One region of the Actinoplanes sp. NPDC023714 genome, then DNA from elsewhere that is predicted to be linked to it. Evidence: riboswitches for the same ligand, from Rfam matches in the RefSeq annotation. Region 1 holds a riboswitch; the other holds the start of a gene.

Region 1 (3,398 bases):
GCCCGCCCGGGAGCAGGCCCTCGGTGGACAGGCCCGCGTCGACGCACGCGTTCATCACCGACCAGATCCTGAGCAGCCCGGAGCGGACCTCCGCCGCGGGCCGCCACGCGGACTCGTTCGCCAGCATCAGGCCGGAGATCGACAGCCCGGTCGACCGGGTGAGGCTCAGCAGATCGGAACCGGACGCGAACGGATGCGGGACGGGCGCCTGTGACCCTCGTACCGGGGCGAAGAGGTCTCCCACCACGAAGCCGCCGCCGACCGAGAAATACCGCTTCTGCAGGAGCTCGGCGCCATCGGCGCCGAGCGCCGTGAACACCATCCCGTTGGGGTGCTCGGGCAGGGATCGGCGGCGGTGCAGCACGAGGTCCACGGCGAACGGCAGGTCGCCGGTCGCGGGCTCGCGGGTCACGTCCACCGTCTCCGGGTCGCACCCTTCCAGGCCGAGCAGCACCGCCTTCGGCGTGCCGTGGCCGTGACCGGTCGCGCCCAGCGAGCCGAACAGCTCGGCCCGCACCGACGCCACGCCGCCGACATCGGTCAGCCGGCCGGCGAACATCCGGGCGGCGCGCATCGGGCCGACCGTGTGCGAGCTGGACGGGCCGATGCCGATCGAGAAGAGGTCGAACACGGAGACGGCCATGATCATGACTCCGGTGAGATCAGCGCGGCGTAGGCCGCGGCGTCGAGGACCTCGGGCGTGCCGGTCACCCGTACCCGGTAGAGCCAGCCGGCGCCGTATGGATCGGAGTTGATCAGCCCCGGGTCGTCGGCGAGCGCCCTGTTGACTTCCACGATCTCTCCATCGGCCGGCGCGTACACCTCGCTGACGGATTTGGTCGACTCGATCTCGCCGCACGGGTCGCCGGCCTTCGTGACCGTCCCCACCTCGGGCAGGTCGACGAAGACCACGTCGCCGAGCGCGTCCGCGGCGAACGCGGTGATGCCGACCGTGGCGATCTCGTCGTCGGTGAGCCACTCGTGGTCGCGGCTGTAGCGGAGGTTCAGGGGGATCACTGGGGGCTCCTGCGGTAGAAGGGCAGTGCGACGACTTCGGCGTCCTCGCGGGTTCCCCGCACGTCGACGACCAGCCGGGTTCCGGGGGTGGCGAAGACGGGCGGGACGTAGGCCATCGCGATCGGGTGGCCCAGCGTGGGCGACGGGGCGCCGCTGGTGACCTCGCCGACCCGGTCGCCGCTGACCGGGTCGAGCACGGCGTGGCCGGCGCGGGGCGCCCGGCGCCCGGCGGTGACCAGGCCGGTCAGCACCGTCGCGGTGCCCTCGGCGGCGGCCCGGCGCAGCGCCTCGGCGCCCACGAAGTCCGGCTTGTCGAGGGCGACGACGCGGCCGAGGCCGGCGTGGAACGGGGTGGTCCGCACGGTGAGCTCGTGGCCGTAGAGCGGCATGCCGGCCTCGAGGCGCAGCGTGTCCCGGCAGGCCAGCCCGGCCGGTTTCGCCCCGCCGGCGGCCAGGGCGTCCCAGACGGCCTCGGCGTCCGCGTCCGCGCAGTAGATCTCGAAGCCGTCCTCGCCGGTGTAGCCGGTGCGGGCCAGGAGCACGTCGCGGCCGGCCACCTCCGCGGGCCGGATGCCGTAGTAGGGCAGGTCGTCGCCGGCGCCCACGACCTTCACGGCGTGCGGGCCCTGGACGGCGATGAGCGAGCCGCCGGCGTCGGTGATCTCCACGGCGAAGCCGTTGGCGTGCTCGCCCAGCACGGCCCGGACCATCGCGGCGTTGGCGGCGTTCGCCACCACCAGGAACCGGTCCTCCGCGAGCCGGTAGACGACCAGGTCGTCGAGGACGCCGCCGGTCGTGTGGCAGAGCATCGTGTACCTGGCCCGGCCCGCCTTGACCGTGGACAGCCGCCCGGCCAGCGCGTAGTCGAGGAACTCGGCGGCGTTGCGCCCGGTCACCGCGATGCGGCCCATGTGGCTCAGGTCGAACAGGCCGGCCGCGGTCCGCACGGTGTGGTGCTCGGCGAGGTCGCTGCCGTAGCGCAGCGGCATGGTCCAGCCGGCGAACGTGGTGAGGCTCGCGCCGAGGCGCGCATGGACGTCGAAGAGCGCGGTGCGTCTCACGGGAGGCTCCAGGATCGAGAAGGGTGGGCCTCCCTCGCTCTGTCATGGGGCCTGAGAGCTTCACCGCCTCCGCGTGGGGCGGCTTGCACCGTGGGCGCGTCCCAGGGGACGGCTTTCCAGAGTCGCCTGCATCGCAGCGGTACGGGGGCCTGAGAGATTCTGAGGGAGAAGTTGCTCCTTCGGCGTCCGATTCACGAGAATCGGAGCTCTCCCGCTGCGGGTGAACGGCTTGTTCAGTTGTGGCTGCAAGCTATCCGGGCCCTCATGATCACGTCAAGCGCTCACCGATCGGCGCAACCTGCCGACAGGAGGACCGTGGGGGCGATCAGCTGCTGGCTCGCGGTCGCCGTCTGCGCCACGGCCATGACCTACTTCATCGTCCGCTCGCTGCCGCGGATCGCCGCGGACGACCCGCAGCGGCGCTTCTGGCGGACGTTCGCGGCCGCCGGGGTGATCTTCAGCGCCGGCGAGTGGATCCAGCTGGCCCAGACGATCGCGGCGCCCTCGTCGGTGGAGGCGCTCACCGGCACCGGCGCGGCCCGCACGGTCGCGCTCGCTCTCGGCGGGTCCGCGCTCGTGGCCGTCCTCGCGACCTATCCACTGCCGCACCGTTCCGCGCACGTCCGGCTCTGCTACCACCTCGACCTGGCGACCGTGGTGGTGGCGGCCGGCGTCTACGGCATCTACTGGACGGTGACCGGCTCGGCGTTCACCCAGAACCTGGCCGGGATCGCGGCCGGGCCGGTGGTCGCCATGATGGCCGCGTTCACGGCCGGCCGGCTCTACCTCAGCGGTGCGGCGCCGTTCCACTGGCACGTCGGGGTGGTCGGGCCGGTCGCCGCGATCGCCGAGGGGGTCGCCCGGGCGCTCGGCCCGGCGCTGGCCCGGGAGGGCCGGCCCGGACTCGTGTTCGTGCTCAGCGTCGGCTCGCACGTGATGCTGCTCGGCACGGCCTGGCTCCAGTACCGCCGGTATCGCGCGGTGGCGCCCCGCGTGCGACGGAGGCCGTACAGTGTCCTGCCCTATCTCGCTCTCGCGGCGGTCTTCGGCCTGCTGGTGGCGACGCTCGCGATCTACGGCCTCGACCTGCGGGCGTGGATCATCCTGGGTGGCGCGGTGACGTGCAGCGCGATCGTGGTGGCCCGGCAGCTGATCGCGTTCATCGACAACGCCCGCCTGCTGACCGAGCGGGACGCGCTGGCCGAGCGGTTGCACACGATGGCGTTCACCGACAGCCTGACCGGCGCCCGCAACCGCGCCTTCTTCCTGGACGCGCTCTCCTCCGCGCTGGAGTCCGGCGCCGACGTCGGGGTCATGCTC
Region 2 (3,398 bases), on a different contig from region 1:
TCGCCAGCAGGCCGGCCAGCTCACCCTGCGAGCCGGCGTTCGGCTGCACGCTGACGGCGTCGTAGCCGGTGATCTCGGCGAGCCAGGACTCCAGCTGGGCGACCAGGTCCTCGTACCCCTGGGTCTGGTTGGCCGGCGCGAACGGGTGGATGTTCGCGAACTCCGGCCAGGTGACCGCCTCCATCTCGGTGGTGGCGTTCAGCTTCATCGTGCAGGAGCCGAGCGGGATCATGCCCCGGTCCAGCGCGTAGTCGGAGTCCGACAGCTTCCGCAGGTAGCGCAGCATCGCGGTCTCGGAGTGGTGGGTGTTGAAGACCGGGTGGGTCAGGTACTCGGTGGTCCGGCGCACCAGCGACACGTCGGCCGGGCCGGCGACGGTCGCGCCGAACGCCGCGAGGACGGTCGCGACGTGCGCGGCCGTGGTCGTCTCGTCAGTGGAGACCGAAACGTGGTCGGCGTCGACCAGGCGCAGGTCGACACCCTCGGCGGCGGCCGCCGCGACGATCGCCGCGGCGCGGCCCGGGACCCGCGCGGTCACGGTGTCGAAGAAGACCGGCCGGGTGATCTCGATCCCGGCGGCGGTCAGGCCGCCGGCGAGGGCGCGGGCGTGGTCGTGGGCGCGCTCGGCGATCGCCCGCAGACCCTGCGGGCCGTGGTAGACGGCGTACATGCTGGCCATGACGGCGAGCAGGACCTGCGCCGTACAGATGTTGCTGGTCGCCTTCTCCCGCCGGATGTGCTGCTCGCGGGTCTGCAGCGCCAGCCGGTACGCGGGCGCGCCGTCGGCGTCCTTGGACACCCCGACGAGCCGGCCCGGCAGCGAGCGTTCGAGCCCGGCGCGCACCGCGAGGTAGCCGGCGTGCGGGCCGCCGAAGCCGAGCGGCACGCCGAAGCGCTGGGTGGTGCCGGCCGCGATGTCCGTGCCGATCTCGCCCGGGGCGCGCAGCAGGGTCAGCGCCAGCAGGTCGGCCGCGACCGTGACGAGGGCACCCTGGGCGTGCGCGGCCTCGACGAGCGCCGCGTGGTCGCGGACCGCGCCGGACGCGCCCGGGTACTGCAGGTGCAGGCCGAAGAACTCCTCCGGGAGCTCCGCCGCGTCCAGGTCGACCAGGACGACCTCGATGCCGAGCGGCTCCGCCCGGGTGCGCAGCACGCTGAGCGTCTGCGGCAGCGTGTCCGCGTCCACGGCGTACACCTGGCTCTTGACCTTGGAGGCGCGCCGCGCGAGCGTCATCGCCTCGGCGACCGCGGTGGCCTCGTCGAGCATCGACGCGTTGGCGGTGGTCAGCCCGGTCAGGTCGGTGACCATGGTCTGGAAGTTGAGCAGCGCCTCGAGCCGGCCCTGGCTGATCTCCGGCTGGTACGGGGTGTACGCCGTGTACCAGGCCGGGTTCTCCAGCACGTTCCGCTTGATCACCGCGGGGGTGTGCGTGCCGTAGTAGCCGAGGCCGATCATCGGGGTGGCGACCGTGTTGCGGCTCGCGATCGCGCGCAGCTCGGCGATCGTCTCCTCCTCGGAGAGGCCGGCCGGCAGGTCCAGCTCACCGTGGAACCGGATCGACTCCGGGATGGCGGCGTCCATCAGCTCGTCGAGCGAGTTGTAGCCGACGGCCTTGAGCATGTGGGTCTGCTCGTCCGAACCCGGACCGATGTGACGGGGTACGAAGGGTGACGTCATGGGCGACTCCAGGCTCTCTGAGAAGGTCGGCACGCAACCTCCCCCTCTGTCATACCCAGACGGGTACTTCAGAGCGCCTGCCCACGCGGTCCTTCTGCCTGAGAGTTTTCCGGGGAGGGTTTGCCCCTTCGGCGCCGTCGCGAGGACGGTCTCTTCCGCACAGGTGTTGCCGGCACGACCAACCTACCAGCGCGCACCCGGTGGGATCACCGTCCTAGGGTGTGGTGTGTGACGTACACCCCTGATTCCACCCGCTACGACGCCATGACCTACCGGCGCTCCGGTCGCAGCGGCCTGAAGCTCCCCGCCATCTCCCTCGGCCTCTGGCACAACTTCGGCGACACCCGCGCCTTCGAGACGCAGCGCGCCATCGTGCGCCGCGCGTTCGACCTCGGCGTGACCCACTTCGACCTGGCGAACAACTACGGCCCCCCGCCCGGCAGCGCCGAGGCGAACTTCGGCCGGCTCCTCGCCGGCGACCTCAAGCCGTTCCGGGACGAGCTGATCGTCTCGACGAAGGCCGGCTACACCATGTGGGACGGGCCCTACGGCGACTGGGGATCGCGCAAGTACCTGGTGTCGTCGCTGGACCAGTCGCTGCGGCGGATGGGCCTCGACTACGTCGACATCTTCTACCACCACCGGCCCGACCCGGAGACGCCGCTCTACGAGACCGCTGCGGCTCTCGACGCGATCGTCCGGTCGGGCAGGGCGCTCTACGTCGGCATCTCCAACTACAAGTCGGCGCAGGCCGCGGAGATCGCCGGCATCCTGCGGGACCTCGGCACCCCGCTGCTGATCCACCAGCCCTCCTACTCGATCCTCAACCGCTGGATCGAGCACGACCGGCTGCTCGACACCCTCGAGGACGCCGGCGCCGGCTGCATCGCGTTCAGCCCGCTGCAGCAGGGCCTGCTCACCGACCGCTACCTCGGCGGCATCCCGGACGACTCGCGGATCCGCACCAGCGTCTTCCTCAACGAGAGCGCCCTGGACAGCAAGACCATGGGCCGGCTGCACGCGCTCAACGACATCGCGAAGCGCCGCGGCCAGTCCCTCGCCCAGCTGGCCCTCTCCTGGGCGCTGCGCGACCAGCGGATGACCAGCCTCATCATCGGCGCCTCCAGCGTCGGCCAGCTGGAGAACAACATCGCCGCCCTCGCCGGTCCCGCGCTGACCGCCGCCGAGCTCGACGAGATCGACGGAACGGTCATCGACCTCTGATGATCGGCCTCGCACTGTCGGTCGTGGTCGGCTCGCGGGCCTACGGACTGTCCGGTCCCGGGTCCGACCACGACCGGCGGGGCGTCTTCGTGGCGCCCACCCGGTCCTTCTGGAGCCTCGACAAGCCCCCGACGCACTTCGACGGCCCCCGCGACGAGGAGTTCAACTGGGAGGTCGAGCGCTTCTGCGCGCTCGCGGCGCAGGCGAACCCGACGGTCCTCGAAGTCCTCTGGTCGCCGCTCGTCGAGACGATCACGCCGGACGGCGCGGCCCTGCGCGGGGCACGGCAGGCGTTCCTCTCCCGGCGCGTTGCCGAGACGTACGGCAGCTACGCCCGCGACCAGCTCAAGAAGGTCGACGCCCGCCGGGCCCGCACCGGCGAGACCAACCACAAGCAGGCCATGCACATGATCCGCCTGCTGATGGCGGGCGCCCACGTGCTGCGCACCGGCGAGGTCCTGGTCGACGTCACCCCGCTGCGCGACCGGCTGCTCGC

The links. Region 1 has a riboswitch for glycine ahead of gcvT (glycine cleavage system aminomethyltransferase GcvT). Riboswitches for the same ligand answer to the same signal wherever they lie in the genome.
Region 2: linked by a shared signal. The riboswitch ahead of gcvP (aminomethyl-transferring glycine dehydrogenase) and the one ahead of gcvT (glycine cleavage system aminomethyltransferase GcvT) in region 1 are both predicted to bind glycine.

Annotation. Positions count from the first base shown of each region.
Region 1 covers NZ_JBFAAR010000010.1:243,307-246,704, forward strand. Annotated here, with positions in the region: gene AB0G10_RS34820 (L-serine ammonia-lyase) at 1-643, opposite strand, end outside; gene gcvH (glycine cleavage system protein GcvH) at 646-1,017, opposite strand; gene gcvT (glycine cleavage system aminomethyltransferase GcvT) at 1,014-2,078, opposite strand; glycine riboswitch at 2,206-2,302, opposite strand; gene AB0G10_RS34835 (GGDEF domain-containing protein) at 2,394-3,398, shown strand, end outside.
Region 2 covers NZ_JBFAAR010000002.1:610,489-613,886, reverse strand. Annotated here, with positions in the region: gene gcvP (aminomethyl-transferring glycine dehydrogenase) at 1-1,678, opposite strand, end outside; glycine riboswitch at 1,755-1,846, opposite strand; gene mgrA (L-glyceraldehyde 3-phosphate reductase) at 1,907-2,902, shown strand; gene AB0G10_RS10710 (nucleotidyltransferase domain-containing protein) at 2,902-3,398, shown strand, end outside.